2 regions of the Microbulbifer thermotolerans genome follow, and region 2 is predicted to be linked to the other one. Evidence: predicted binding sites of a transcription regulator. Region 2 holds the regulator's gene; the other holds the start of a gene.
What was found. Region 2 encodes LexA, which represses DNA repair genes until DNA is damaged. Its sites were predicted from a motif close to ACTGTNTNTANANACAGT; they were not measured.

Region 1 (15,707 bases), 320 kb from region 2:
GGGATACCAAACAGGTCCAGCAACTCCGGGTCCCAGCATTTGTTGTCCAGGTTATACAGCAGCGTGCGGCTGGCGTTACTGTGGTCAGTGAAATGGTCGCGGTTACCGGTCATCTTCCAGATTAGCCAACTGTCTACGGTACCGAAGCAAAGCTCTCCGCACCGGGCTCTCGCCAGCAACTCCGGTTGGGCGCGGAACAGCCAAAGCAGCTTGCTGGCAGAGAAGTAGGCATCCAGAACCAAGCCCGTTTTTTCCCGTAGCAACTCGGCCTTGCCTGCGACGTTGAGCGTGTCGCAAATATCCGCCGAGCGGCGGCACTGCCAGACGATGGCCGGGCTGACCGGCTCCCCGCTCTGGCGGTCCCATAGCAAAGTGGTTTCCCGCTGGTTAGTGATGCCCACGGCCATCAGATCGGAGGCGCTGATACCCGCGCGCTCCAATGCGGCGGCGCAGACTCGCCGGGTGACCCACCAAATGGCATCGGCCTTCTGTTCCACCCATCCCGGCCGCGGATAGTAGTTGGGAAGTTCCGTGTAGCTGCGGCCGATCAAAGTGCCACGAGTATCGAAGACAAAGGCAGTGGTGCCAGTGGTGCCCTGGTCTATGGAAAGAATCATGGGGACACCTCGCTCTTATTATTTTGGGTTTATCGCTCCAAGGGAGCAGCCTGCAACCACCGAAACTATATGCAAGCGGTCAGGGCTGCACGGAAATATTAGCGCCTGCGGGACGGCACATCCGTGACCTCGGGCAATTAGCGCGTTGAATCACCCAGGTCGATCCCTTCCGCATCCAGGCTCCATTGAATTGCCTCGGCGGAAAAACCCCGGTTAGCGAGAAAACGCTGGCGCCGAGCGCGCTCTTTCCATTGCTGCTCTCGGGGCAGCGCACGGCTGACCGGGGTGTGGAAGCGACGCTGCAATTGCTCAGCGGCCAGCGCAAACCAGTCTACCTGGACTCCCTCCAGGGCATCGCCGATCAGGTCTCTGTGGATACCGCGTTGCTGCAGTTCGCGGCGGATACGCAGTGGCCCATAACCGCGTTGTATCTTGGAGCGAGTGAACACCTCGGCGAAACGCCGATCGGACTGATAATTAAGCTGGTGTAGGCGCTCGAATAGCGCATCGAAGTCGGCCTCAGGAAAGCGGCCCGAGAGTTTCTGCCTGATCTCAAGGCGGGAGTGTTCGCGACGGGATAACAGCTCGAGCGCCGCATCGAAGAGCGCTCGAGCCGAATTGGCCGCCTCGGTTCCAGTGGTGGCGGGCATTTACTCGTCCGAAGTGTCCGCCACCACTTCTTCAGGAGAGGCCGGCGCCAAATCGCCCAGCATCTGAGCGCGCAGCTGCCCTTCGATCTCATCGCGGATATCCGGGTTTTCTTTCAGGAATTTCACCGCGTTGGCCTTGCCCTGCCCGATTTTCTCTCCCTTATAGCTGTACCAAGCACCGGCCTTGTCGACCAACCCCAGCTTGACGCCATAATCGACGATCTCTCCCAGCAGGTTGATGCCCTCGCCGTACATGATCTGGAACTCGGTCTGCTTAAATGGCGGCGCCACCTTGTTCTTAACCACCTTCACACGGGTCTCGTTACCTACTACCTCGTCGCCCTCTTTCACCGAACCGATACGGCGTATGTCCAGACGCACGGAGGAATAGAATTTGAGCGCGTTACCGCCGGTAGTGGTCTCCGGTGAACCGAACATCACGCCGATCTTCATGCGGATCTGGTTGATGAAAATGCACAGGGTATTGGTGTTCTTGATGTTGCCGGTCAGCTTGCGCAGAGCCTGAGACATCAGGCGCGCCTGCAGCCCTACATGGGAGTCTCCCATTTCACCCTCGATCTCCGCACGCGGCGTCAGCGCCGCCACAGAGTCGACCACCAGCACATCCACCGCCCCGGAGCGCACCAGCATGTCGGCCACTTCCAGGGCCTGCTCGCCGGTGTCCGGCTGGGACACGATCAGCTCGTCCACATTGACCCCCAGCTTCTCCGCGTATATGGGGTCGAGCGCGTGCTCGGCGTCGACGAAGGCACAAGTGCCCCCTTGGCGCTGAGCCTCGGCGATCACCTGCAGGGTCAGGGTGGTCTTACCAGAGGACTCGGGTCCATAGATCTCGACGATACGGCCACGGGGTAAACCGCCGATACCCAGTGCCACATCCAGGCCCAAGGAGCCGGTGGAAATCGCGGGGATGCGTTCGCGCCCCTTGTCGCCCATCCGCATCACTGTGCCCTTGCCGAACTGGCGCTCGATCTGCGCCAGAGCCGCCTGCAGCGCCTTGTTTTTGTTGGAATCCATGAGTCTTCCCGTGTGTTGAAACGTTGTCGAATGGGGGCAAGCTTAGCGAAGGATTACTGTATAAGCAACCAGTAATTCGAAGAGGCCGCGGACTTGGACCGCGCCTGTGGGAGCGGTCCACGGCAGCGTCACCCCGACCGAAAAACCTGAGCTTGCCACCACGGTGATACCAGCGGCAACCTCCGGTGTTACTCAGGGTGTGCCCGCACCAGCTCCAACATACCCCGCAAGGCCGCGATGACTGACTGCCGCCGAATCGCCGCGCGGTCGCCGTCGAAATGGTAGCACCTGGCCTCAATCGTCACCGGCTCCTGCCCCTCGGAGTGTGCCCACGCAATCCACACAGTGCCAACCGGTTTTTCTTCAGTGCCCCCTTCCGGGCCGGCGATACCGCTTACAGCCGTAGCGACATTGGCATCCATCATCGCCAACACACCGCTGGCCATCTGCCGTACCACAGGTTCACTGACCGCCCCGAAAGTCTCCAGGTCATCCTCCGACACAAACAGCATGTCACGCTTGATTCGGTTGGCGTAACTGACCAGCGCGCCCTCAAACCATTCGGAGGCTCCCGGCACGGAAGTCATGGCATCCGCTATGCCGCCACCGGTACAAGACTCAGCCGCGGTGGCACGCCAGCCCCGTTTTTTCAATGCCTCGCCGAGGGCCTGAGCCAACTCAAAAATCTCCATGTTTTCCGTCATCTGCCTTTTCTCTTTCATTGTTCCGCCAATAACACGCTCGACGGCACCTAATAAGTGACGCCGAGCGCGCAAAAGGGACTGGGTGTACCGCCGCCGGCAAAATTATCGGAAATGCCTGTCCAACGACACCAGCCGTTTGAGGCGCCAGGCCCGGCGCCACACGCTACTACCGATCCCACAGGCCGCTCCGCGCATGATCAACCCTATACGCTTCCCCGCCCGCCTTCCACCCGGCATAATGTCAACAATTAACAAAAATGGGAGCGCAAATGCAGTTCGAACTGATCGACACCCTACCCACCGCCTGCGGACTGGGGGAGAGCACGCTGTGGCATTCTGAGCACCAGGCCATCTACTGGACAGACATGCCAAACAATCAACTAATCCGCTATTTTCCTGAAAATGGCCGCAAGGAAGTATTCCCTACTGCGGAAAACCTCTGCTCATTTGCCTTTATCGAAAAAAGTGACTGGCTGCTGTGTGCGTTTCAAAGCGGCATCGCCCGTTTTCAGCCAGAAACACAGGCTCTGGAATGGATCTTCCGGCTGCCGCAAAACCTCAAAGTACGCTTGAACGACGGCCGCATGGACCGCCAGGGGCGATTTTGGGTCGGATCTCTGATCGATACGCCGGATTTGTGGGCAGAAGATCCGGCGCAGCGCGGGAAACTCTATTGCCTGGATAGCGATGGCAATGTCACCGAGCACCTGGACGACATCCGTATCAGCAATGGGCTCGGCTGGTCTCCAGACAGCCGTACCATGTATTTTGCGGACTCTCCCCGCTACGCGATATACGCATTTGATTTTGCCCCGGAGTCGGGCCAGCTAAGCAACCGCCGCCTGTTCGCCACTACCGAGGAGGGTGTGCACGCGGATGGCTCCACCGTGGATATAGAGGGACATGTCTGGAATGCGCAGTGGGGCAATGGCAAGGTGGTTCGCTACGCCCCGGACGGCAGCGTGGCTGGAGAAATCCACCTACCGGTTCAGCAGGCTACCTGCGTCGGCTTTGGCGGCCCGGAACGCAATCTACTGTTTGTAAACACCGCCAAATTCGGGCTAGACGCCGACGCCCTGCGCCGACAACCGCAGGCCGGCCACCTCTTTATTTACGCAACCGACACCAGAGGCATGGAAGAGAAATTCTACCCGGGCTGATACCACCGCCGCGGCTGCGGGCGCATGTTTGCACGCTCCGGGCATGTATCCATTAGCGATTGCCGGGGGCCACCATCAGAACGCGCTATACCAATCCACTCGCTCTGGCGATAGCCAGCAGTCCGCGGGCGGAATAGGTATCGCCGGAGTAGTGGCGGCAATCCATGCCATAAAACGCCAGGGCGCGGCAATACGGCTTCGCCAAATGATCACCGCAAATAAGATGAACCAGTGATTTGCCCTCCGCCCCCGCGCTCAGCTTCTCTGCCATAGCCCGCACTTCACAGCCCAGCAGCAGCCCGGAAAGGTAGCTGGCACTGTGGGCAGAATCCAAAACGCCCAACACCGCCCGGCTGCGGCTGTTGAACAATTGATGAATCAGAGCAGTGCCCGAGCGGCTGTCCTCGAGCCCTGTGTCAAAGGCCGCCGCACTATCCTCTTGCTCTCCCTGCACCAGCACACTGTGCTCCTTTAATAAGGAATAGAGTTCACCGGTGAAAGCTGTACTGAAATCCCGAATCGCTCCGTCCACCACTGACATCCACTTGCTGTGGGTACCCGGCAGACAGAGCAGGCTCTGCGCCCATTCGGCCTCGCTGGCACCGCTCAACCACCCGATTGCCTGGGTTTCTTCCCCCCGCATAACGTCGGCCTCCGCGCCGGTCAATTTTTTTACCCCCGGCACACAATAGGCGTTCACGGCCCCGGACGGCATGGACTGAATTGCCCCTGCCAGGGAAGCGATCGATACCGGGCAATCCACATAGGGCACCTCATACCAGCCGATACCGGAGCCCACCATCCCGCACAAAATGACCGGCAGTGCTCCAGACTCATCCAACTGATGGCATTGATCGAGCAAGTAGGCCTCGATTTCTTTATTTTGCAGGGATTTTATTCCCGCTTGAGAGGCAATCTGCCCAACAATCTCCCCCTCGGCGCTCAGCCGCATCAGGCGAAAACTGCTGGTTCCCCAGTCACAAACCAGAATTTCACTCATTGATTATTCCCCACTCCGGTATTCCCTCCTGCACGGACAAACGACTACCGCTGTTCATTTTTGCGCTTAGATCAGGCCGGGACTGCGCCCCCCCTGTACGAAAACTCTGCAAACACCCACAAATTGTAGACATTTAACATTTTGAGTGGGATTATACCTATTCCCTGCAGCGCTATCTGCAGTTTGATAAAATTTGTAAATTTGTTACAAAGTGGTCTGGGACTAGAAATCCCGGCATACCCCACTAGGGCTCTTTCGACGAAATACCGCGGTGGCGATACACTCCCACCCCAAGATTAACTGGTCAGCAGATACGAATATGCGTGAGGCCAATAAGATTATTCCCGTCCGCGAACAGATCGCGGATCAACTGCGCTCCGATATCATTTCGGGCAAACTTGCTCCCAATACCAAGCTGAATGAACAACAGCTCGCCAACCGATTCGGCGTTTCCCGGGGGCCGGTGCGCGACGTATTGTTGCAGCTTACCAAGGAAGGCCTGTTGGTAGCGAAGAACAATTGCGGAGTCTCAGTCAACAGCGTGCTGGACCCCTCGATGCAGGAATTGATGATCGACATCCGCCGCAGAATCGAGGTACACGCAATACGAAACCTAAAAGGCAAATTGACCGAAATGGATTTTGCCGAACTGGAAGACATTCTTGAGCGGCTGCAAGATGCCTTCGACGCGCAGGAATTCCACGAAGTCACCAAGGCAGATATCGATTTTCATATGTACCTGATCCGCGCCGCTGGCGGTGATGAGCTGGTCAACCTTTGGTATCCGATCGTGTTACGTATGCGCATGAACTACAAGCGCATTTCCGACCCCAAAGATTGCGTTGACGAGCACCGTGCGATTCTCGACGCACTTAAGGCCAACAAGATCAATGTGGCCACCACGGCGCTGCGCGCCAACATCAAATAGCACAAGCCTCTTAATAACGACAGCCTAGAGCCCGGCCGATTGCCGGGCTATCCGTCTGACCCAGCCCTGTATCGCAAGACACACAATTTGGGCGCATTACCCCCTGCCCACTTGGGAACCCCCTGATTCTCTTAGCCGAGAGCATTAGGGGCACTCCGTACCTGGAAGAAAAACGACGGCGACTAGACAGGGCACCTGCAATGCTTTCACTCCCTGAAAACAACGATACTTCTTGGCCAAGAGAGCCGAGTAGATAGTGTGCCCCGAAACCGGCTGAAACACGCGCGTTGACGCCTCAGAAGCACTTTCGCAGGCAAAAAAAACGGGGAATAATCCCCGCAAAAATTCATCCTGATGAGATGAAAGAAAAGAGTCGATCAGTCAGAGTTCATTGAAATAAATCGTTTTCTTATCCACGTACTGTTCCAGGCCGTAACGTCCGTCCTCACCACCAATACCACTTTTCTTCCACCCGTTGTGGAATCCCTGGTGCTGCTCCCCGATACCCCGGTTCACATATACCTCCCCAACTTCCATTTCGGCAATAGCACGGTGTATATACTTCAGATTCGCACTGAACAGATAGGCAGAAAGGCCGTACTCGCTGTCATTGGTATACTCAATCGCCTGATCAATGCTGGAAATTTTCACCACGGGCAGGACCGGGCCAAAGGTTTCTTCGTGCACCAAAATATTATCCTGCCGAACATTGGTCAGAACCGTAGGCTCGTACCAGTTGCCCCCCTCAAAGCCTTCCACCGATGCGCGCTTGCCACCACAGACGAGCTCAGCCCCCTGCTCGATACTCTTTTGCACGAGCGCGTGAATATGCTCAATTTCGCGGGCGTTCACCTTCGGGCCTACCTGCACGCTTGCATCCATCGGATTCCCGACTTTCAGCGCTTTCACTTTGGGCACAAACTTATCCATAAAAGCGTCATAGACGTCTTCGTGGACGTACAGGCGTTCAGCACAAGTACAAACCTGGCCGCAATTGGCAAAACGAGTCCAGAGCGCCGCCTCAACTGCCTTGTCCAGATCTGCGTCCTCCATCACGATAAACGGCGCCTTACCCCCAAGCTCCAGCATCACCGGAATCATGTGCTTGCCGCTGGCCTGATGGATAATCTGGCCTGCGCGAGTACTGCCGGTCATTGTAATCATGGCGGTAAGCGGGCTTTCGCAAAGCGCCTGACCAACCACGGATCCCTCGCCATTGACGATATTCAAAACACCAGCGGGAATCCCCACTTCGTTGGCAATGCGCCCCAACTCCATGGTCGCAAGCGGCGTTTCCTGGGTGGGCTTCACCACAATGGTATTGCCTGTGATCAACGCCGGACCGATCTTGCGGCCAGCCAATGCCAAGGGGAAATTCCAAGCTGTAATTGCCACCACCACACCACGCGGCACTTTGTGGATATAAATTTTTTCGCCTTCGTTATCTGAAGGCAAAATATCTCCTTCCAGTGTCAACGCATTGTCGCAGGCATACTCGATAAAAGTGGCGGTTGCATTGACTTCGTCGCGAGCAACACCAATTAATTTGCCCTGCTCTTTTACCAGCAGCTCGGCAAGAATTTCTGTTTCCGCCCGAATAGCCGCGGCAAATTTACGCAGCAGCGCCGCGCGATCCCGGGCTGTCCGTTTCGCCCAGGCTTTTTGCGCTTGCTTTGCGGCATTGAGCGCCACCTCCGCATCCTCTACGCACCCTTTGGGAATAGCCCCCAGAACTTCTCCGGTACTGGGGTTAAGCACTTCAATAATTCCTTCCGAGTGGGAAGCAACATAGTCACCGTTGATAAAATTCACATTGGTTTTTAGCGCCATCAGACTATCTCCCCATCCAACCGCCATCCACCAGAAGGATACTACCGTTCATATAATTGGATGCCTCGGATGCAAGGAAAACCACAGGGCCTTTAAAATCTTCCGGAACCCCCCAGCGCCCCTGGGGTATCCGCGCTAGGATACTGGCCGCGCGCTCACTATCTTCTCTCAGCGCCTGCGTATTATCGGTAGCAATATAGCCTGGTGCTATCGCGTTGACGTTCACCCCTTTGCTGGCCCACTCGTTGGACAGCGCCATTGTAATCTGCCCAATGGCACCTTTACTGGCGGCGTATCCAGGAACTGTAATTCCTCCCTGGAAAGTCAGCAGAGAGGCTGTAAAAATAATTTTTCCAGATCCCCGGCCAACCATCTCCTTACCGATTTCACGGCTCAGGATAAACTGGGCATTGAGATTGACCTCAATCACCTTATCCCACAAATCATCCCCGTGCTCCACGACAGGGGCTCGCAAAATTGTGCCGGCGTTATTGACGAGAATATCGATTCGTGGATGTTCCGTTTTCACTTTATCGATAAATGCATAGAGAGAATTGCGGTCGGAAAAATCGCACTGATAGGGAAAAAAATGTTTTCCAGTAGCCGCTACCTCACTCGCCACCTCAGACTCAGTCAGGCTCAAGTTGGCCGATACACCGATCACGTCGGCACCAGCTTCCGCCAATGCAACAGCCATCGCCTTACCGATACCTCGGTTGCACCCAGTAACCAAGGCTTTTTTTCCCTCAAGACTGAATTGATCCAACATAAATTTCACCCCTTAAAATATTATTTGACTGACTCACTTAGCCATCGGCGCCACAGGACACCAAAGCCTTCATACCGGAGGGGTTTCCATCCATGCTGGAGAAGGCACTATCGATTTGGTCCAGCTGCGCCACCTTGCTGATAAAAGGCTCCAGGTCGATCTTACCGTCCGCCACCATATCAATCGCCCGCTCGAAGTCCTCCGCTTCATAGACTCGGGCGCCCACCAGCTCCAGCTCGCGCCAAAAAAACTTAAACACATCTACCTGCGGCTTGCTCGAATGAATGGCCACCATGCAGATACGGCCGCGCACAGCGGCAATTTCAGTCATAACGTCCACAGCGGGTTGAACACCGGAAACTTCGAATACCACATCGGCACCTTTGCCGCCGGTCCATTCGTCTACCGCAGACTTTAAATCCTGCTCGACGGGATTCACCGCTAACACGCCGTTACTTGTGGCGAAGCTTCTGCGTTCCGGACTCGGCTCGGATATCATGACTTCGGCGCCGATGCCGATCGCCACCTGCGCAATCAGCTGACCAATGGGTCCACCACCAAGAATCACTGCCTTCTCACCGGCTTTTAAGCGGGCACGCGACACATCGTGACAGGCCACGGCCAGCGGCTCGATCAGAGCGCCCTGTTTAAGGGACACATGCTCCGGCAGCTTGTGTAACGTTCTGGCTTTGACGTTCCAGTAACTCTGGAATGCGCCTTCAGAGTCCACCCCCATGAATTTCAGGTTATGACAGATGTGACTGTATCCTTCCCGGCACGCCGGACAGTCTCCACAGTAATCCAGCGGACGAACCACTACCCGATCGCCGACGCTAAAACCGGTAACATCTGCACCCACCGCATCCACTACACCGGACATCTCGTGCCCCACCACTTGCGGCGGCTGCACGCGGTGATCCATAAGGCCATGGTAGATGTGCATATCGGTACCGCAGATACCGACATAGCCGACTCTCAGGCGCACCTCACCCGCCGAGGGCGCATCAACACGTCCCTCAAGTATTTCAAAAGATCGGTTACCGACGTATTGAGCTGCTAGAGCTTGCATTATCTCCACCTATCAAGTGTGCATGACCAAATGCGGTCTGAGCAGGGTTTCATCGAAAGTCACGCCAGTGCCTGGCTCATTGGAAGCCTGGGCGCGACCGTTTTCCAGCACGATGGGGCGGGTTGTATATTCATCTATGGGGAAGCTGTGAACTTCCAGATAACCCGCGTGAGGCTGGCTCGCCATAAGGGAAACGTGCAGTTCGTGCATACCGTGACTGCACACCGGAAGGTTGTACGCATAAGCCAACTCCGCCACTTTCAACCAGCCGGTCACACCACCGATATTAGAAGCATCCGGCTGAAGAAATCCGAGTTTTGCCTGCGCAATGGCGTAGGTAAACTCGTGCACAGTGTGCAGGTTTTCACCCATCGCCAGGGGAATGTTAATGGCATCAGCGATACGGCCGTAGCCAGTATAGTCATCGGGAATGGTGGGCTCTTCAAACCAGGTGATAGCACAGTGATCAACCGCTCGGCCAAAGCGCACTGCCTGTTCAATCGTCATTGAGTAATTGGCATCCACCATGAAAGTGACATCATCACCGATCAATTGGCGCACGGCCTCCACCCGGGCCACGTCCTCGCGGTAATCTTCCTTACCCACTTTGATCTTTACCGCATTGAAGCCGCGGGACAAATAGCCGGAGATGTTGTCAAGCAGCTTTGACTCGGAGAAATTCAGATCAATACCGCCGGCATAGCACTTTGTGGTATTGCCAGCGCCGCCAGCCACCTTCCACAACGGCAGATTGAGGCGCTTGCAGCGCAGATCCCATAACGCGATATCCACCGCAGAGACTGCAAAGCTCAAAAGCCCGCCCCGCCCCACATAATGCAGGTGTGACTGGATATCTTCCCAGATGGCGGCAATCTCTGAGGAATCCCGGCCTTCCAGCAAGGGCTGAATATCATCCTTCAGCAGAGAATAAATAGCGCGCCCCCCGCGCCCGCCGGTGTAGGTATACCCCACACCTTCCAAGCCATCGCTGCAGCGTATCCGGAACACCAGCAGCTCGAAATGCGTGTGATCACCGTGACGAGCATCTGAAAGCACTTCGGCTAGCGGAATCTGGTAATACTCGACCTTGGTTGCCGCGATAGTGCCGGGGGCCATCTGACGGGGAGCCTGTTCTTGTACTTCGGTCAACATGGTGGAACCCAATTTCTTTACTGTGCATACAGTCCCGCAAAAGCGTCTTACCGCCCCTATTGTAAATTGTTAACAATTGGCGTCAATCACTTTATGCATGGAACTGCACAGGCAATACCGCGCCCCAAAATGGGGCGCGCACGGCTAAGGCACAACGTGGGAAGATGAAGCGAAGGCACCTATGATTCCGCAGCCTTCTCCCGCTAAAGATATTTGAAGCCAGATAGTGGAACGGGCATTTCGAAATCGTCGGATAAAGAAGGACGATATCCTGTAGAACTATAGAAACCTACTCACGAGGAAAATACCCATACATGTACGAAACGCTCATCTCATGGACTGAGCGCCCGAAGTCCACTGCAGCTCCCGTGTGAAGACATCAGTGGCCCCTGAATTAATCAGAGCCCCTTTCGCTAGCGGAGCGAGCGCGCAACTGTACATCACCATACCGGCGCTTATAGAGACTGCCATTGACTTCTTTGGCCGCTTTGACCAGCTCTATGTAAGGTACGTCGGTTACGGAAACAAACCCATTGGCATAGTTCTCACCGTCATAGGCACGGCCAGTTATCGGGGAATCCATATATTGGAACATGTGTACACCGACGAAGTACGGATTGTCGATAAAGGAGTACATATAGTTCCTAAACATACGACCGCGGTCTTTTTGATCCGCCGAAATAACAATGCCCGGGTGGAAATGTCCCTGATCATCAGCACCGAAGCTGAATTCACCGATCAGGCTGGGTTTGTCTATTTCAGCAAGAAACTCCCACTTGGACGGCACCAGACCTTCTTCGTACAAGTTGTAACTGATAATATCGACGTTCTTGGCCGCGGCCTTTACGATCTCATCCGGCATTCCCCAGCTGGGCAGCCGGGAACCGAGGTAAAGGTGATTTGGCATAATGGATTTCATGGCCCGGTTGATAGTGCCAAAATACTGGTCTCCATATGCAAACAGCAGGCTGGCGTAGTCTTCCAACTGCGCATCCGTACTGATACTGGAATCCATGCCCGCTGCAAATGCCTCCCAGGACGCAACCTGTTTGTTCCAAGCCTTATTCAAGGCCTCAATTGAACCATATTTTTTCTTTAAAATTTCGGTAAAAGCGCTTTTGGCCGGTGTATCCGCTGCATCTCTCGACAAGGCGTTGATGACTATACCGTAGTGCAGTTCATCGGACTCCAGCCGGCCGAAGCTTTGCTCATTATCGAAGAACACCCCCATACACCACGGGCTGCCGTTAATCTGCTGATTGACGGATTCGGCCGCGACAAGGGCGCGCTGGTAAAATCTAGGATCAAAGGGGTCTGGCACCGGATGCCAAAAATCAAAACCGCTGGAAAGGGTTCCGAAGTCACCGATAATATCCGCGAAGGCGACGAAAGGAATCCTCTCCTCCTGGTAAAAAGACGCGTCGGCCCAGTTACCGAGAGAAGTGAACCCCCAGTCCAGCATGCGATCAACTGTCACCTTGCGCCAAGTATCCAGATAGGATTCCGGGTAACTCTCTCCATAGCGGCGCTCAAGGTTGGCGCTATAGAAGCTGAATGTCTCGCCGTGTTTGAGTGGGCCAGACTGGGTTTCACGGCGATAACCGTAGTGGTTGCCCAGAGGGTCATTATAGTCGGGCAGCCAGGTGAACATTTTCGCACGGGTCTCCGAAACCAAATGCCGGGTGGCCCAGGCTTTTTCATTCACACGATTCAGCGGCTGATCGTCTTCGGCTATAACTTCATCATCGCTGCGCGCGGGAATCAGTGCCTGATCGTAGTCGTAGCCAGTAATTGTTGATGAATTCGAAAGACGGATAATATCGATACCAGTAGAAAAATATAGATAGCCTTCCGGATCAATTAGCGCCCACTTTCCGTTTACCTTTTGCGTACGGAAGTAGCCAGTGGATTTAAAACGGGGACCATCCTTCCATCCGCTGTACTTGGAGCGCCCCTCATTAAGTTTTCCTGAAAGCCCCGCCAGCTCTTCCGCTACAACGGCCCTTAGTTCTTCGTCCGAGTGAATTTTGCCCTCGTAGTCCACTTTGGCATTCTGCCCGTACTTATCCAACAGACCAGTCAGGAAATTTTTATCCATCTCCGGATTGGCACGCAGACGGATGTTATCGATCGTGTACTGACGATTGCTAAGACTCCCATCTGAGCCGAAGGAAATTTTTGTTATACCACTTAAATCCAGTAACTTTTTCCCCCAAAAAGAGTGGAGCATAACGTCATCGGATTGCCATGTTGGAGGGTTGGAACGCAATCCCGAAGAGAAATTGAATTCATTTTTGGCCGCACTGTCTGGATCCTGCTGATCGTGTCCGTGCAGTTTGGCATAGTATGTACGCCAAACACCGTCCGCCGGAACCACCATGCCCCGGGTATAGGAGTCTCCGTTTTTGTCCGTCATTGTGACGTCTATTTGCACTGATTCAGTGCCCTTATTGGCCACATCAAAAGCCAGATTGAAACCGGAAAATTCACTCCAGTCCCAAGGTTCTTCTGGTGCAATCACAAGTGCTGCACTGTTGTTTTCCTTGAGATCCAACTTAACCAGCAGTGCTTTATCCCCTCGCGCACTATCTACCAGTGAGACTGCGCCATTATTGACTTTTACAGTTGCGGGAATAGCCGTCTTGTCAAAATCTTCGAGCACTAAATCTTCAGATAACTGCCCGGATGTAGAAGCGGCTTGCACCTTCGGTACAGATGGATCGGAGGCACCGCCACACGCGGTCAGACTGAATAACGCTGCAAAGACAAAAGACCTGCTTGAACGGGATACAGCCAAAGGTGCAAATGTATGCAAACTCATAGACGTTGATTTCATTTTTTTTACCATTTTTCTATATTTTGTCTACCAGTTGGTATAGCTGCCATCCGGTTTATACAGGCGCGGCGCTTCCCAGTACTTGAATGATTGTTCCGCGATCAACGCTTCATTCACGTCAATACCGAGACCTGGCGCATCACCTACGGGATATGCCCGGTTGACTTCTTTGGGACGATTGATAAAAAACTTATCGTGGTCAGAGGTATCACTGTCGTAAGGTGCTATTTCGCACCAGGAGAGATTCGGTACCGCCGCACACATTTGTATTGTGGCTGCGGTACAGATCGGCCCCAGAGGGTCATGCGGCATAATATCGATATAGTGAGACTCGGCCATGGCGGCGACTTTCATAGCTTCTGTCAGCCCCCCAACATTGCAGACATCAATGCGGGCAAAATTGGTGATGTCCTGCTCAATATAAGGCATAAAGTCCCATTTACTGGCGAACTCTTCGCCGATGGCAAAGGGAACATCGACCATGCGCCGCAATCCCTGGTATGCGGAAGGAGACTGATCTCGGATCGGCTCTTCGATAAAATCCAGCACGCCTTCACCAAGCTTCTGGCAGAAGCTTGCGGCCTCCGCCACCGACAAGCGGTGGTGATAATCGATCCCCAAAACTGTCGCTTCACCCAGCTCTTGCCGAATTTCCCTCAGACTGCCTGAGGTGGCGGCAATGGAACGGCGTACATCGAAAGTGGTGGGCTGAACTGCAGAACCGTGCTCGCCTGTTGTGGCCCGAATCACCTCCCACCCTTGATCAGCCAGTGCGCGGATATCATCCAACAACGCACTACCCATGGGTTTTGTGGAAGTCACGAATAGAGGAATGACATCCCGCTGTTTTCCACCTAACAGTTGATAAGTCGGCACATTCAGTGCCTTACCAGCGATGTCCCACAAGGCGATATCGATTGCGGAAATCGCCGCGGTTAATACCCGCCCACCTTCGAAATACTGACTGCGGTACATTTCCTGCCACAGCGCTCCAATATTGCGCGCGTCGCGCCCCAGCAAAAACTCCCGGAAATGCTTTACTGCTCCTGCCACCGCCAACTCACGACTGGAGAGACCGGACTCCCCCCAACCGTAGATTCCCTCGTCGGTCTCTACTTTTACCAGGCACAGATTTCTGTGCCCCACCCATACAGGGTACGCCTTGATGTCAGATATTTTCATCGGTCAGCTTTCTATTTCGTGCGGTTTCAGGCCACTTACTTCAAATCGTCAGTGGGACACAAACTGGCGCTGAGCCCATGGTCAGCGGTGATGTTGGAACCCGTCAGGGCGCCGGAACAACCGGACAAGAGGAATGCGGAAATATAGCCCACCTCTTCTACCGTGTTGTATTGATTATCCGCATGCATCTTATTGAAAGATTTCGCCAGAGAAGGGTTTTCTTCCGCAACCTTGGCCACCGCCTCTGTTTTGGTCAATCCGGGACATAGGCTATTAACGCGGATCCCCCTATCGCCAAGACTCCAGGCCATGGCGCGCGTCATGGCCACAATAGCCCCCTTGGTGGCGGCATACATTTCATAACCCGCCACACTGGCACCTGCATGGTTGGACGCAATATTCACGATCGCGGACCCAGGTTCCATTCGGCGCGCGGCGGCCTGACACATCAGGAATACGGAGCGCTGATTCACTTGCCAGAGGCGCTCGAGATTCCCCAGGTCAAAATCGAGAAAATCCCCCTCTATTGTCACGCCGGCATTATTCACCAGCCCGTCAATTCGGCCGAACCTGCCGGCAACTTCCTCCATAAATGGTTCAATGGCACCGGCATCTGACACATCCAGCGGCAGATAAATACTTTCTGTCCCCTGTGCGCACAAGCTTTCCGCACGGCCACTGGCGTCATTGATATCCGCCAATACGACCGTGGCGCCCCACTCTGCGCACACCCGGGCAATGCCCCAGCCGATTCCCGCTGCGGCACCGGTTA
Region 2 (15,707 bases):
AGTGTGTGGCTGGTAGCACCCAAAGTGACCATTGGGCGCGCCGGTAACTGTGATTTGGCCATCGCCGATGAATCTGTGGCCAAGCTGCACGCTGAAGTAACCGTGGAAGGGGATGTGCTGACATTGCACCACCTCGCAGAAAGTGGCCAGACACTGCTCAATGGCACCCCAGTACAGGGTAGTTGCCCATTGAAGCGCGACGACGAATTGCAAATCGGGGGGCGGACTCTAAGGGTTGTGGACCCCAAAGTGACCAGGCTCAAGAAGGTCGCACCGGCCAGTAGTGTCGCCTGGGCTTTGCGTGCCAATCATCCGGCGATCGCAGGAAAGGTGTTCCCCATCCGCGAGAGCAGTGTGGTGGGGCGTTCGGACGACTGCGATATCACATTTTCTTTGTCTCACCTGTCACGTCGTCACGCACGCCTGGATGTGCGAGAAGGTTTGCTTTTCGTGACAGATCTGGGGTCGGCCAACGGCACTTATCTGAACAATAAGCGCATCACTGAATCCCGGGTGCGCCGTGGCGATGAACTGCGTTTTGATACCCTCAGCTTCAGTGTGGTTGGCCCAGCGGATGACCGGAATAAGACCAGTGTGCGCCCGGCGCTGGCCTCGTCTCCCGTTAAAAGTGAGGTGGGGAGTGCGAAAGTGGTTAAGCCCGCGCAGACCGCTGCCGGAGAGCCGACCCGGGAGCGCCGCAAGTACGAAAATGGCGGCGAACTGGCGGATAGTGGTGGAAGTCTGTGGCTCTGGATGGGGGGGCTGCTGATTGCTGCGGCGGCTCTGGGCTTTTTTTGGGCGCGCCACCAGGGACTTTTATGACAGCAGTACCCCGCGAGCTGATTCTCTATACCACTTTGGGTTGCAGCCTGTGTGAAAAGGCAAAGGTGGAAATCTGGCCGCTACTGGAGCAGTTTCAGCTGCGCCTGCGGGAAGTGGATATTGCCGATGACCCATTGCTGATGGAGCGCCTTTCCACCCGTATTCCGGCTGTGGGGCTGGGGGATCCCAACCAAGTTTGTTGCTGGCCTTTTGACAGTGCGCAACTGCGAGAGTGGCTGTGCCATCAATAGGCTATTTAAGGAACCTCTGATTAATTCGCGAGAACACTATGATAGCTTCTGGGGCGCTCAGGTAATAGGACGGATATTTCGAAAACGCACGAGTACTTCCCTGTAGCTCCGACGGATACATCCCTGTATCCTTCGGTTTCGAAATATCCGTCCTATCACCTGAGCTTCACATCCACCCGCGAAGAGCCTCTGCCACCAGAAAGTGATTTAATCAGAGGGTTCCTTAAATTAAAGCTTGCTGGTTGCTTCGTTCTTCCGCAGCAGTGTCAACTTGGTACCGCTGCGGTAGGCGTAGATGACTGAATAAGCCAGCACGTTTTGCACGTAATGGCGGGTCTCTCTGTACGGAATCGTCTCTATCCAAACATCGAAAGGCAAGCGGTTCTTAGTTTCTTTAAGCCAGTTGGCCACTCGCGTGGGGCCGGCATTGTAGGCCGCCGCGGCCAGTATGCGGTTGTTGTCAAAGCGGTCCAGCAGCGTATTCAAATAAAAACTGCCCAGTGCGATATTGGTATTGGGGCTGAGAAGATCCCAACTGCGCCGGTATTTCACGCCGGCGCGGCGGGCAGTTGCGCGTGCTGTCGATGGCAGCAGTTGCATCAGTCCCAAAGCGCCAGCCTGAGACTTTGCATCGTGGCTGAAGTGGCTTTCCTGCCGGGCCACGGCGTAGATAAAGTAGGGGTCAAGGGCTGTTTTGCCCCCGATTCTTTTGCTGACATCATCAACTATATCGGCAAACGCCAAGGGAAAGCGCAGCTCCAGATCGTCCAGATAGTCAGCGGCCAGAACTGATTGAATCGACTTGTGGTACCAGCCCCAGGAGCTGGCGAGTTTGCTGGCCGTGAGCAATTCTCCATGGGACATATCTCTGGTCGCGTAGTCCCATTCTCTGCGCGCGTGATAGAGCTCGCCGATGGCTTGTAACTCCCGTGCCCGTCGCATGGCCGGCCGCGCGGCCATCTCTTCGACTTGTTGAGGATTGATGGGAACCGGGCGGTCGATAAAACTGTAATTTAACCCCAGTGTATCGGCTGCCAAAAATCCGTAATAGCTGCGGTTTTGCGCGGCTTTCCTGTACAGTTGCACTGCTGCGCTGGCCCGCTCCCGGCCGTATAGTTCTTCCAAGGCACGCGCTTTCCAATAGAGCCAGCGCTCATGCTGTTGCTGCTCTTCCGGCATGCGGTCGATCCAGAAGGCGAGCTGCTCCCAGTCCAGCTCCCGCAACGACTGGCGCGCCAGCCACTCGATGGAGCTGGCATCGGTGAACTGCCGCTCTTTTACCAATTGCAACAGACCATTGAAGTTATCCTGGCGTGCGAATTGTCGAGCCAGGTATCGGAGCATCCTTTCCTGTGTTTCATCGCTGAACAGGTAGCTTGCTTGATAGCGTTGCCAAGCCTGATTGGCGCTGGTGGCGTCATTTTGAGCCAGTCGTTGAAGACCGTGTACAACGATGGCGCGGTACTCCCTTGAATAATCGCCGGGCGAGAAACTGGCGAAGCGCGGATAGTCGAGAAGTTGCTCTGGATTTTTGTGTACCGAACGCATCAGCGCCGCCAGCTTCGCGTAGGTTCCCGTCATTTTGGTGGCGATATATGCGGCCAGATCCAGGTTGCCCTTCTGTAGTGCGAGTTGATGTCGCTGCCAAGCCAGTTCCTGGGTGAGGCCTCCGTCCTGCATCCACCGCCGGAATACGGGATCGCACTCGTCTGCTTGGGAGCTGCCCACGAGCCATAGTTCTTCTACCAGCCTGTAGGCAACTGCTTTGTCGCCGTGGCGGGATAGGGCATCAGCGTAGTAACAGCGCAGCGAAGCCCGGGTTATCTTTTCTGGCCGATAGTACTTCAGGTAGGCGCGGAAGCGCGCCCGGCTGCCGAGCTCGCGCAGTACCCGGACGCGTAACCAGTCACCAATGGCGGTGTTTTCGTTGTCGGCGAGAAATTTGTCGATTTTGTCGTACGGGAGCCGGGAGAGCTCCTTGCTAAGCGCCCAGTAGTCTATGTAGGGAAGAAGAGGGTGGCCGTTCAAATCCGCTTTGAGCTGCTTCAAGCGGTTTAGGTCACCGCGGGCTATAGCCATGCGAGCGGCGCGCAGCTTTTCCCTCTGGGCGACGGCATCTTCCGCTTCACCGGCCAGTCCCGAAGTGGGAACGGCTGTCAGTAGTAGCGTAATGAAAAACGCGAATCCCTTTGCGCCAATCGACATTGCAATTACCCGATTGAAAGCTGTCCGGTCAGGCTAGCAGAACAGCGCGACAAAAAATGCGTAAAATACCCAGTTTTAGCTCGCGCTCTTTGTTGCGCACGTTCGAGCGGTGAGTGCCGCCGGTTCAATTAGTTATTGTAGTGGTTATTTATGTTGCTTCAGTTGGATGACGTAAGCCTGCGATACGGGGCGCAGGTACTTGCGGAGAACGTCAGCGCCAAAATAGAGCGCGGCGACCGCATCTGCCTGGTGGGGCGCAATGGCGAGGGCAAGTCGAGCCTGCTGAGGCTGATTGCCGGAGACATTGAGTCGGACGAGGGTGAAATTGTGCGCCCCGGGGGGATCGTATTGGCGACCTTGGGCCAGGAGCTGCCCTCGGATTGTACCGACAGTGTCTACCGCTACGTAGCCGGTGGTCTCGGTGAGGTGGGGCTGTGGCTGGTGGATTATCGCGCGGAACCAGATGCGGATCTGCAGACGCAAATCGAAGCAGCGCATGGCTGGGAATTGCTGCCGCGCATCGAGAGCGTAATAGACCGGCTCGGGCTCGACGGAAATCACATAGTTGCCGAGTTGTCTGGCGGCTGGCAGCGGCGTGCCGCGCTGGCCCGGGCACTGGTGACGCAGCCGGATCTGCTGATTCTGGATGAGCCCACAAACCACCTAGATATTTCCGCAGTGGAGTGGCTGGAAAATTTTCTCGGCGGATACCGTGGCGCTCTGTTGTTTGTCAGCCATGATCGCGCGCTGGCGCAGCGTCTTGCGAAGACGGTGTGGGATCTGGATCGCGGACACTTGCGCGTGTTCCGTTGCGACTTTGACCGTTATCAGCGGGAAAAGGAAAAACTGTTGGAGGAAGAGGCCAGGAGCGAAGCTCTATTCGATAAGAAGCTGGCTCAGGAAGAGGCCTGGATTCGCCAGGGGATCAAAGCCCGCCGCACCCGCAATGAAGGCCGGGTGCGCGCCCTGCAGGCGCTGCGCCGGCAGCGGGAGGCGCGCCGCAATCGACAGGGCAGCGCCAAGATGGCGCTGGATGCTGGAGAAATGTCCGGCAAACTGGTTGCGGAACTGACAGACGTATCCTTTGCCTATCCCGGCGAGCCGCCATTGATCCGCGATCTGTCCTTTACCTTGATGCGCGGTGACAAGGTGGGTCTGATCGGCCCCAATGGGGTGGGTAAGAGCACCCTGATCCGGATTTTGCTGGGCAAGCTGCAGCCGGGCGGGGGCAAGGTTCGCCTGGGCACAAAGCAGCAGGTGGCTTACTTCGACCAGCGCCGTCAGCAACTCAATCCCGAGCTGACTGTGCTGGACAACATTGCCGGGGGGCGGGAGTCCATCAGTATCGGTGGCAAAAGCCGTCACGCCATGTCTTACCTGGCGGACTTCCTGTTTAGTGGTATTAAGGCGCGCACTAAAGTCGGGGCTCTCAGTGGTGGTGAGCGCAACCGCGCGCTATTGGCCAAACTGTTCAGTCAGCCAGCCAATATCCTGGTACTCGATGAGCCTACCAATGACTTGGATGTGGAAACGCTAGAGCTGCTTGAACAGCTGCTGCTGGATTTTCCCGGTACAGTACTGCTGGTTAGCCACGACCGCGCTTTTCTCGACAACGTGGTGGATTCCTGTCTAGCGTTCGAGGGCGGTGGCATCGTGCGTGAATATGTTGGCGGTTATGCCGATTTCCTGCGTCAGGGAGGCAGTTTTTCGCTGCCGGAAGAAAGCGGCAGTTCCGCCGATAAATCGACGGTGGAGAAAGTGAAAAGCAAGCCCCAGTCAGCGCCCAGAAAGCAAAAGCTCAGCTATAAGCTACAGCGTGAGCTGGACAGCCTGCCGGGCCTGATTGAGCAACTGGAAGGGGAGATTGCTGAATTGGAATCGGCCATCGCACAACCGGATTTTTATCAAAGGGAGCAAGCGTTGGTCGAGGAGAGCTTGCGGACACTGGCAGCAAAACAGGCGCAGCTGGACGCCGCCTTTGAGCGTTGGGCTGAGCTGGACGGCATGGCCGGGGGCGCATGAAGCGGTGTACCGGCTCGCAATATGCGGTCGTGTGTCCGCCAGCGAGTCAGGGCGAAAGTGATCGCTGTGTGTGGCTGCGTGCAAGCGTCCCCTGGCGAAGTATCCGATTGTGTTTCACGCTTCGGTTACACCGTGAAAGCGGTTTTATTCGCTCTGGACTCTAACCGCCAGTACGTCGCAACCGGCACCGTGCAATACGCCGTTGGCGGTGGAGCCGAGTAGCAAAGCCAAACCGTGTCGGCCGTGGCTGCCTATGATAATCAGATCCGCTTCAAGCTCGTCCGCCAGCCTGTGTATTTCCGTGGCTGGCTGCCCAAGAATGACGTGCTGGCGTTCTGTCGGCACATCCAGCCTCTGAGCCGCCTTACTTAGCTGCTCCCTGGCTTGGGTCTGCAGCTGCTCTTGAACCTCGGATAAATCCATCGGAATATCACCGCCGTAGGCGAAGGTCAGCGGCTCAATCACATGGGCGAGGCTGACTTCGGCGGCGAAGGCCCTGCTGATCTCCCCGGCTTTTTCCAGTATCTGCGAGGATTCCTCCGAAAGATCTAAACCGACGAGAATGCGTTTGTAACCGGCCATAAGTCCTCCGCTCCTTCCTATTATTTCAAGTTTTTGCTGTCTAGATGCGGTTGTTCCCTAAGTCTACTGTAAAAAAACCGGTTGACATAAATAGCGCGGCGCATCGCAAAATAGGCGTCAATTCGCGCTGACAAGGAGTGATTATGGCCGGCTGGCTTCCTTTGCTCATCCTATTATTTGTGCTTGCCCTTGTCGTGGGGCCGGTGATGTGGATGAAACCGAGCGCACGCGACCGGCGTCTTGCCGCGATGCGTGCTCGGGCCGCTGCCAGCGGACTCGCGGTGCAAATGCAGGCACTGCCAGCGGCGTTGGGGCAGGGGACAGCTGCGGTTTACAGCAGCCGCTGGGGAGATGGACGCCGGTTGCAATTGGGCTGGATATTGGAGTTGCAGCGAGTCGAGCATGAATTGCATTTTGCCGGCCGCTGGGACTGGCGGAATGGCCGGCCTGCGGCACCGAAATCGGCCTGGGAGCCGCTTCGCCAAATGCTAAAAAACTTACCGGAGGACGCCTGTGCCGTAATCGCGCAAGAAAACGGATTGGGTATACAGTGGCGGGAATCCAGCGGTGACGCAGGCTTTCATGCGCTGGAAGCGGCGCTCGCGGAATTCCGTCCGCCAATAGAGGAAGCGATACGGCAAGCCGCCCCAGCGCAACCAGGGGATGCTTAATCGGTTTTAATCCTATCGGAATTGCCTTGAATTGTTGCAAATATGCCGCTATTTGAAGCGATTCTTGCCATGTGGGCGAGTGCACAAATTGTAACCTCTGTTTAAAGATTTTGTTTTACTCGCTTGACCGCACAAGGAGCGGAGCTTATATATTCGCGCAACGCTGGTGGCCCCCAACTGGGGGACGGGTGGCGGAAGGCAGTAAATTTTCTATTTGAAATCAAGAGCTTATGGGTAAATCACTGGTCATTGTCGAATCACCGGCCAAAGCGAAAACCATCAACAAATACCTCGGCAAGGACTTCGTGGTTAAGTCCAGCGTCGGCCATATTCGCGATTTACCCAGCGGTGGGAAACAGGCGGTGGATCCCAAGGAGCGCGCTCGCCGGGCTGCGGAGACGCGCAAACTCTCCCCCGAGGCCAAGGAGGCCTACAAGCGCAAGAAAAACCGCGAGCAACTGATTAAGCGCATGGGCATAGACCCGGACCACAACTGGGCAGCCCACTATGAAATCTTGCCCGGCAAGGAAAAGGTGGTCACTGAATTGCGCAAGCTTGCCGCTGAGGCGGATCACATCTACCTGGCCACGGACTTGGACCGCGAGGGAGAGGCCATTGCCTGGCATCTGCGCGAGGCCATCGGCGGCGATGACGAACGGTATCGCCGAGTGGTGTTCAACGAGATTACCAAATCTGCGATCCGGGAGGCCTTCCAGGATCCGGGCCGCCTGAATATGAACCGTGTAAACGCTCAGCAGGCGCGGCGCTTTTTGGACCGCATTGTCGGCTACATGGTATCGCCGCTTCTGTGGGAGAAGGTTGCCCGCGGTCTCTCCGCCGGGCGGGTGCAGTCAGTGGCGGTGCGTTTGGTGGTGGAGCGCGAACGCGAGATCCGCGCATTTGTTCCGGAAGAATACTGGACAATTAACGCCGACACAGAGACCACTCGGGCAGAAGCGCTCCGCCTGGAGGTAAAAAAGCAGGCCGGGGAAAATTTCCGTCCGACCAATGAGGCTCAGGCTAGCGCTGCGGCCCAGGCCCTGCAGGCCAGTGACTTCGTCGTCAGCGCAAGGGACGACAAGCCGACCAGCTCCAAGCCTTCGGCACCCTTTATTACCTCCACACTGCAGCAAATGGCCAGTAACCGCCTGGGGTTCAGTGTCAAGAAAACCATGATGTTGGCGCAGCGCCTCTACGAGGCGGGCCACATCACCTATATGCGTACCGATTCCACGAATCTGAGTGCAGAGGCGGTGGAATCCGTTCGCGAGTTTATTGGCGAGCAGTACGGTGACAGATATCTGCCGGAGCGCCCCAATGTATACAGCAGCAAGGAGGGGGCTCAGGAAGCGCACGAGGCGATACGGCCGTCGGATGTGCGTGTGCAGCCGAATATGCTGCCTGGCATGGAACGGGATGCCGAGCGGCTATACAACTTGATCTGGCAGCAGTTCGTGGCTTGCCAAATGACCCCAGCCCAGTTCACCTCCACGTCGATCGTGGTCAGTGCCGGGGACTTTGAGCTTCGCGCTCGCGGTCGAGTGATCCGCTTCGACGGCTTTATGAAAGTGGCACCACCGGCTGGCAAGAAAGATGAAGATCTGGTGTTGCCGGACGTAAAAGTTGGCGAAAAGCTGGCGCTGAAAAAGCTGGATCCAAAACAGCACTTTACAAAACCGCCGGCGCGATACAGTGAGGCGGCGTTGGTAAAAGAGCTGGAAAAGCGCGGTATCGGCCGTCCTTCCACCTACGCATCCATCATTTCCACAATCCAGGAGCGAGGCTATGTACGCTTGGAGAACCGCCGCTTCTACGCTGAAAAGATGGGGGACATAGTCACCGACCGGCTGAACGAAAGCTTCCAGAATCTGATGGATTACGGCTTCACCGCCAACCTGGAAGAATCTCTGGACGCTGTCGCAGAGGGCGAGAAGGGGTGGAAGGAGTTGCTCGACGACTTTTACCAGGATTTCTCCGCACGGCTGGAAAAAGCCCAGGCGGCAGAGGGAGGAATGCGCCGCAACACGCCAACAGACACAGATATTGAGTGCAGCAAATGCGGCCGCCACATGCAGATTCGAACTGGCTCCACCGGGGTATTTCTCGGCTGTTCCGGCTATGCATTGCCGCCCAAGGAGCGTTGCACGAACACCATGAACCTAGTGCCCGGTGACGAGGCGGTGGATGCGGACAAGGATGAAGAGGCCGAATCCCGTCTGTTGCGTGAAAAGCGCCGGTGTCCCAAGTGCGGTACCGCCATGGACAGCTATCTGTTGGACGAGCACCGCAAGCTGCATATCTGCGGCAACAACCCGGACTGCCCCGGCTATGAAGTTGAGCAGGGCACATTCAAAATCAAGGGCTACGATGGCCCCGTCATTGAGTGCGATAAGTGCGGTTCGGATATGCAGTTGAAATCCGGCCGTTTTGGCAAGTATTTTGGCTGTACCAATGAATCCTGCAAAAACACCCGCAAGCTGCTTAAAAACGGTCAGCCAGCGCCGCCGAAAATGGATCCGGTACCCATGCCGGAACTTCCATGTCAAAAGGTGGACGACCACTATATCTTGCGTGACGGCGCCACCGGTCTATTCTTGGCCGCCAGTCAGTTTCCGAAAAACCGCGAGACCCGTGCGCCTCTGGTAAAGGAACTGCTGCCGCACAAGGATGAGATAGATCCGAAGTATAGCTTTCTGTTTTCCGCGCCAGTCGAAGATGACGAAGGGCGCGATACGGTAGTGCGCTTCAGCCGCAAAACCCAGGAGCAGTATGTGCAATCCGAAGAAAATGGCAAAGCCACGGGATGGCGCGCCTTCTACCGCGATGGCAAGTGGCAGATAGACGCAGGTAAAGCCAAGCGCGCGCCCGCGCGCAAAAAGGCGATGGCGAAAAGCAAATGAGTAATCCTTATACCGGGATTGTGGCTTCGTCGCTGCGCAAGGCTGCGTTGCTGTTGGAGACTGAGAACGCCGCTCCGCTGGCGCGCACTGCGTTGTATGAGGCGGTAGTACTGCAGTTGTGGCGCGCCTATCGCGCATTTCTTGCCGAGTTGGCATTTCAGCTGCAATTGATGACCGAACCGGAGTCCGCCCAGACACTTGCCGAGTGTGCACAGGCTGCGGGTAAAACCTGCAGCCAGGCGGTGGAGCTCCAAGAGTTGTTGGCCAATCGCAACAGCTGGTTGGCGCAGATGCAGGCGGCCTGGAGGCAGTTGTGGCACTTCTCCCAAGAGAAATGCGGCGACCGGCCCCAGGGCGACAATCTGATACCGGTACAAGACATCTCGGCATCTGCCGCCCCGGTGCTGAATGATAGCCTGCTGTGGGAGTGGCACGGGGCTTTGGGGGAGCTGGTGCAACGCCAGCGCGCACAGGCGGAGGAATGGTAACGCCATTTCACCGCAGACCTGTCCTTCTTTTTCCTGTCACTGAATGATTGCCCCTGTGTTACACTGCGTGGAAATCGATGTAGAGGGAGAAGTCCATGTCCTCCGAAACTTTTGAAATTGTCGAACTGGCCAACGGCGATGTGGCATTGCGCCGGGCCGGGCACAGGGAGGACCCGCTGGTTCGCATCCATTTTTCGGCAGAAAGTCTGGAATTCCTGCGTGAACACAAAGTCGCTGTGGCGAGAGCAATGCTGGAGGCTGGAATAGAGGCTGTTCAGTATATGGAGGAGCAGGGGGCTGAGTATCTCGAGGAAGAGGAAGAAGAGGTACCGGTTAATCACACGGTACACTGACTGATGGGTGCGGAATGTTCGGTCGCGCGCAGGAGGGTGGTCTTTCCGTGCCCGGCTAGTTACTTCCGGGCCCCCGCAAGCAATGCCCCCGCGTAAGTTTTGCAAAGGCCGAGCGATCGATTAGCAAGCAAAGACTCGGCCTGAATATCAGATGTTCCGCGTCTACGGGTTTTGGCGGATCACGCCCACCGCAAGTCCTTCAATCGCAAAGTTTTTGTCCCGCATATCCACCTGTATTACTTCAAAGTCCTCGTTTTCCGGCAGTAACTGAACGGTTGCCTGATTGCCTTTGCGGCGGAAGCGTTTGACAGTCACTTCGTCTTCAATGCGGGCGACCACAATCTGGCCGTTGCGAGCCTGGTCAGTTTTTTGGACCGCGAGCAGGTCGCCGTCGAGGATCCCTGCGTCACGCATGCTCATCCCGTGTACCCTCAACAGATAATCCGCTGGCGGGTGAAAGAAATTTGCCGGCAGATCGCAATAATCCTCGATATTTTCCTCCGCCAGGATCGGATTGCCCGCCGCCACGCGGCCGACAATGGGGAGGCCTGTCTGATGATCCGGTATACGGATACCCCGGGAGGCGCCTGCCACCATTTCGATGGCGCCCTTGCGGGCCAGGGCCTTGAGGTGTTCCTCCGCAGCATTGGGAGAGCGAAAACCCAGTTCCTGGGCGATCTCTGCCCGCGTGGGCGGGTAACCTGTTTCCTCCAGATACACCTTGATCAGTTCAAGTACCTGGGCCTGGCGTGCAGTGAGGTTTGTCATGGAATCACCTGATCTTTGTCTGTATTTTTATACAGTTGCTGGGATTATATACAGATTTGACAGCAGTGCAATCCTCGGGGTGCAGCTGCTACATTGAGAAGGAAATGCAAAGAAAAGTATGTATTCTGACGATAAGTGCGACAATGAGGGAACACAATAATGTTAGATGCGAAAATGCCCGAAGCGTGGCGTGTGTTGCGTATTCAATCAGAATTGGTGGACGGCATAGAACGCCTGATTGCTCTGAGCGGTGCCGTCACCGTGTTCGGCAGCGCCCGTTTTGCGGAAGACAGCCCTGAATACAAGCAGGGCGTACGGCTGGGGGAATTGCTGGCCGCTGAGGGTATCCCGGTGATAACCGGCGGTGGTCCTGGGGCCATGGAGGCCTGTAATCGCGGCGCTTATCCGCAGCCAGGAACCTCCATAGGCCTCAATATAGAATTACCCTTCGAGCAGAAAGCCAATCCTTATCAGGACATCAGTTTACATTTTCGCTATTTTTTCGTGCGAAAATTCATGTTTGTCAAGCATGCGGTGGGCTTTGTCGGTTTGCCGGGTGGCTACGGGACTCTGGATGAACTATTCGAGATTTTGACTTTGGTACAGACCCAAAAAGTGCGCCGTTTTCCCATTGTACTGGTGGGCAAGCGCTATTGGTCTGGGTTGCGGGATTGGTTGGTGGATACAGTTTTGGAGAGGGCGTGTATCGATTCTTCGGACCTCGACTTATTCAAAATTGTGGATACCGTCGATGAGGCTGCCGAGTTGATTATCGAGCACATCAAAGAACGGGAATAAATCCGCTGTGGCCAGCTTGCTGGATGGCGGGTGATGTCAGTGATCAAGCTCGTCAGTTCCCGTAAAGCTCTCGCCTTCCAGGGTATCCAGCGGGTTGGCTGGTTCCACCGTATTTGCGTCCTGTTCATGAGCGGTGGTGCCAAAGGCGATATTGGCATCTTCAGGCGGTTCAGCGTCGACGATCGGCAAAGCCGGCCAGTGGTCCCGCTCGAACTCGCCGACGGCGCCATCCAGGTACTGTACTTCCACGGTCCCGTGTACTTCGTCGATGGCCACCACCTCGAATAACTCGCCGCTGTCGATATCTTCGTACCAATCGCCAATATCGGGTTTAGGATGTGCCATGGCTGCTTCTCCCAGTTGCTTTCCTTTCAATCTAGGGTCGGTCCACCCGTGGCAACAAGGCGCCATCCAAGCAGGAATATGCTAATCTGGCAAAACCAAACAGTTGTTTTAAATGATGGTTTAAACAGGCATGAGTCAGACGGATACCGTTAGCCGGATCCTGGATGCGGCGGAGATACTTTTCGCCGAACGTGGGTTTACCGAGACATCACTACGCACCATTACCAGTACAGCCGGTGTCAATCTCGCTGCGGTTAATTATCACTTCGGGTCTAAAAAAGAACTGATACAAGCGGTATTCGAGCGGTTTTTAACACCTTTCACCCAAGCTCTGGCTGTCGAATTGGACAGGCGTGTCGCTACCGGAGAGCCACTTACTGTGGAGGATCTTCTGTCGAGTATTTACCAAGTGGCCATAGGCAGCCTGGTGAAGCGGGGCAGGGATCCGCAGCGGTTTATGCGCTTGCTCGGGCTGGCCTATACCCAGTATCAGGGACATCTGCGCCGTTTTATCGTGTCCCGTTATGGCGATAGCTACCGGCGCTTCGCCGGTCTCCTGGCCCAGGCGCTGCCTGGATTGGACCCGGTGACCTTTTACTGGCGCCTCTATTTTATGCTTGGGGCCACTATTTTTACTTTGTCGAGCTTTGATGCCATCGAGGCTATCCTGAGGGAGGATTTCGGGGCGGAGAGCAGTCTCCAGGAGACGCTGGAACGCTTGGTACCCGCGGCATCGGCAATGCTTAAGGTCAACGGCTAGGACGCCATTGCAATACTATCTGACTCAGCGGGAAGGGAGTGGAGCGTGAAGGGGGGATAGAAGCGCACCCCACAACAGTAGCGTCAGAAAAGGGTGCAATCGGGCGGATTTACCTGGTGTCTGGCTGCCCCCTGCTGTGTCGTTCACATTTAACGAAGAGGATATTCCATGATCGGCCCGGTAATGATCGATATCGAGGGGCTGGAGTTGACTGGGCAAGATTGCGAGTTACTGCGGCACCCGCTGGTAGGTGGATTGATTTTTTTTGCGCGTAACTACCGCGATAGAGTCCAGCTGGAAGAATTGGTTGCGGCGATTCGCGAGGTGCGTCCCGAAATCTTGTTGGCAGTGGACCAGGAAGGTGGCAGGGTGCAGCGTTTCCGTAATGAATTTACCCGGCTGCCATCCATGCAAGCGCTGTGTGGTCGCGCAGATAGCGGCCAGTTACAGGACGTCGGTTGGTTGTTGGCGGCGGAACTGTTGGCGGTTGGCTTGGATTTCAGCTTTGCCCCGGTGCTGGATGCGGACGATCATCGCAGCCGCGTCATTGGGGATCGCAGCTTTTGCGCCGACCCTAGACGCCTGGCCGAGCAGGTGCGGCCTTTTATGCGGGGAATGCGGGAGGCCGGCATGGCGACCACCGGTAAGCACTTTCCCGGTCATGGCCATGTGATCGAGGACAGTCATGAGGAGCTGCCCGAGGACGGGCGCCCGCTGCAGGAAATTATGGCGACTGATGCGCAGCCCTTTATTGACTGTATAGAGGCAGGGGAGCTGGATGCGATCATGCCCGCCCACATCCGCTTTGTTCAGGTGGACCGCCGGCCGGTGGGATTTTCCCCGGTCTGGCTCCAGCAGACGTTGCGCGGGCAACTCGGTTTCAGTGGCGTTATCTTCAGTGATGACCTTTCCATGGGCGGCGCGGCTATCGCGGGAGGGTACGCAGACAGGATTCGAGCGGCTTTGGAAGCCGGGTGTGATATGGGGGTTGTCTGCAACTGCCGTGCCGGGGTTATTGAAATACTCGAGACGCTGGACGGCTATTCTCCCCGCCGCGAATCCAGCGAGCGGTTGAAAATAATGCGAGGTAGACCGGTGATTCAGTCCTGGCGGGAGCTGAAATCCTGTGAGCGCTGGCATAAAACACGTGATTGGCTGGCGTCCTGGATGTAGGGGGCTCGAGGCCGGGTTGCCGCTTTGTGAAGTATCGGCAACAAAGATGAAGCTGCCCACTGAGCGTGAAGGGGTGGCTATAGAGAGCCGTCCGGGCGGGGTAAGATATAGCGATAAACAGCGTGTAGCGGGAGTTGTATTTCGTGGAATCAGCTAAAGAACTCATGTTGTCCTGGATTGGGGACAATCGCTTCTGGATTTTGTCCATTTTTTTGATCGTTCTGGTAACGGCCCTGTCCTCCTGGTTATTGGGCCGCTTTGTTCACCGGCTCGCCGAGCGGGCGGAGCGGACTGTAAACCCTTGGGACGATGCTTTGGTCGGCGCTTTGATGCCTCCTGGGTCGGTGTTGATCTGGCTGCTCGGCCTCAGCGTGGCTGCCAACAGAGCCGGTGTAGTGACAGGGGCGGAAATTTTTTCCCTCGCGGTGCCGGCGCGGGAGATTGGCCTAATACTGGTGTTGGCCTGGTTCGCCTGGCGATTCTCGCGCAATGTGGAACACAATCTTCGCGATCCCCGTTATATGGGTAAACCCATGGACGCGACCACAGTGCGGGCAGTGGGCAAGTTGGTGCGCGCCTCAATCGTAATTACCGCCGCGATGGTGATTATGCAATTCCTTGGCTACAGCATCAGTGGTGTCCTGGCTTTTGGCGGTATCGGTGGACTCGCGGTGGGTTTTGCGGCCAAGGATTTACTGGCTAATTTTTTTGGCGGCTTGATGATCTATTTGGATCGCCCGTTTGCCGTCGGCGATTGGGTCCGTTCGCCGGACAAGGAAATTGAGGGTGTGGTTGAGGATATCGGCTGGCGTCTCACCCGTATCCGCACGTTCGACAAACGGCCCCTCTATATCCCCAATGGTGTTTTCACCCAGATTGCGGTGGAAAACCCCTCGCGTATGTTGAATCGGCGCATATACGAGACCATTGGCATCCGCTATGAGGATGCGCCTCTGATGCCGGCCATTATCGCCGACGTGAAAGCAATGCTGCAGCAGCATCCTGAAATCGATACTAATCAAACGTTGATTGTCAATTTCAATTCGTTTGCTCCGTCATCGCTGGACTTTTTTATCTATACCTTCACCAAAACCACCGATTGGGTGCGATATCACGAGATAAAGCAGGACGTCCTATTAACAATATTAAAGATTATTGAAGGTCACGGGGCTTCTTGCGCCTTCCCGACCTCAACGCTGCATATTGCCGAACTGTCTTCGCTAAAGCGCGAAGTTGCCTTGGATACTTGATGTCAATCAGAGGGTGAAAAGTATATTTTTTCCATTTACAGCGGATTTAAATCAAATTTTGACGATTTGTTGCATGTAATCGTTGAATCTTGGTATTTATTTCGCATCGAGCCCTAGACACTGGCGCCGATTTATCTAAGAATCGGAGTTCGTACACCAAGCTTGTGCTCGGTGGACGGTTCGAAACCGTAATCGCTGTTTGGGGTGATTACTGATAATGGGGTGGCGCTTGGCCTAACGCCTTTCTCGGGTGAGTGGGGTGGGCGCAATAACAATAATGAGGTTGTCTCAATGAGTGATCGCGTTACAGGTACTGTGA

Region 1: a site for LexA is predicted at 2,361-2,378, ahead of recA (recombinase RecA). Genes of this name have one in related genera too.

The regions. Positions count from the first base shown of each region.
Region 1 covers NZ_CP014864.1:2,366,641-2,382,347, forward strand. Annotated here, with positions in the region: gene glpK (glycerol kinase GlpK) at 1-617, opposite strand, end outside; gene A3224_RS10030 (regulatory protein RecX) at 755-1,267, opposite strand; gene recA (recombinase RecA) at 1,268-2,305, opposite strand; gene A3224_RS10040 (CinA family protein) at 2,494-3,009, opposite strand; gene A3224_RS10045 (SMP-30/gluconolactonase/LRE family protein) at 3,279-4,169, shown strand; gene A3224_RS10050 (2-dehydro-3-deoxygalactonokinase) at 4,255-5,169, opposite strand; gene A3224_RS10055 (GntR family transcriptional regulator) at 5,489-6,097, shown strand; gene aldA (aldehyde dehydrogenase) at 6,479-7,954, opposite strand; gene A3224_RS10065 (SDR family NAD(P)-dependent oxidoreductase) at 7,932-8,696, opposite strand; gene A3224_RS10070 (zinc-dependent alcohol dehydrogenase) at 8,734-9,765, opposite strand; gene A3224_RS10075 (mandelate racemase/muconate lactonizing enzyme family protein) at 9,778-10,917, opposite strand; gene A3224_RS10080 (agarase) at 11,312-13,765, opposite strand; gene A3224_RS10085 (mandelate racemase/muconate lactonizing enzyme family protein) at 13,781-14,935, opposite strand; gene A3224_RS10090 (SDR family NAD(P)-dependent oxidoreductase) at 14,971-15,707, opposite strand, start outside.
Region 2 covers NZ_CP014864.1:2,050,078-2,065,784, reverse strand. Annotated here, with positions in the region: gene A3224_RS08700 (FHA domain-containing protein) at 1-822, shown strand, start outside; gene A3224_RS08695 (glutaredoxin family protein) at 819-1,073, shown strand; gene A3224_RS08690 (transglycosylase SLT domain-containing protein) at 1,302-3,278, opposite strand; gene A3224_RS08685 (ATP-binding cassette domain-containing protein) at 3,429-5,300, shown strand; gene A3224_RS08680 (universal stress protein) at 5,445-5,882, opposite strand; gene A3224_RS08675 (hypothetical protein) at 6,095-6,553, shown strand; gene topA (type I DNA topoisomerase) at 6,784-9,453, shown strand; gene A3224_RS08665 (DUF6586 family protein) at 9,450-9,941, shown strand; gene A3224_RS08660 (hypothetical protein) at 10,037-10,294, shown strand; gene lexA (transcriptional repressor LexA) at 10,457-11,062, opposite strand; gene A3224_RS08650 (LOG family protein) at 11,222-11,860, shown strand; gene A3224_RS08645 (DUF6763 family protein) at 11,897-12,205, opposite strand; gene A3224_RS08640 (TetR/AcrR family transcriptional regulator) at 12,336-12,965, shown strand; gene nagZ (beta-N-acetylhexosaminidase) at 13,134-14,138, shown strand; gene A3224_RS08630 (mechanosensitive ion channel family protein) at 14,273-15,388, shown strand; gene A3224_RS08625 (cold-shock protein) at 15,680-15,707, shown strand, end outside.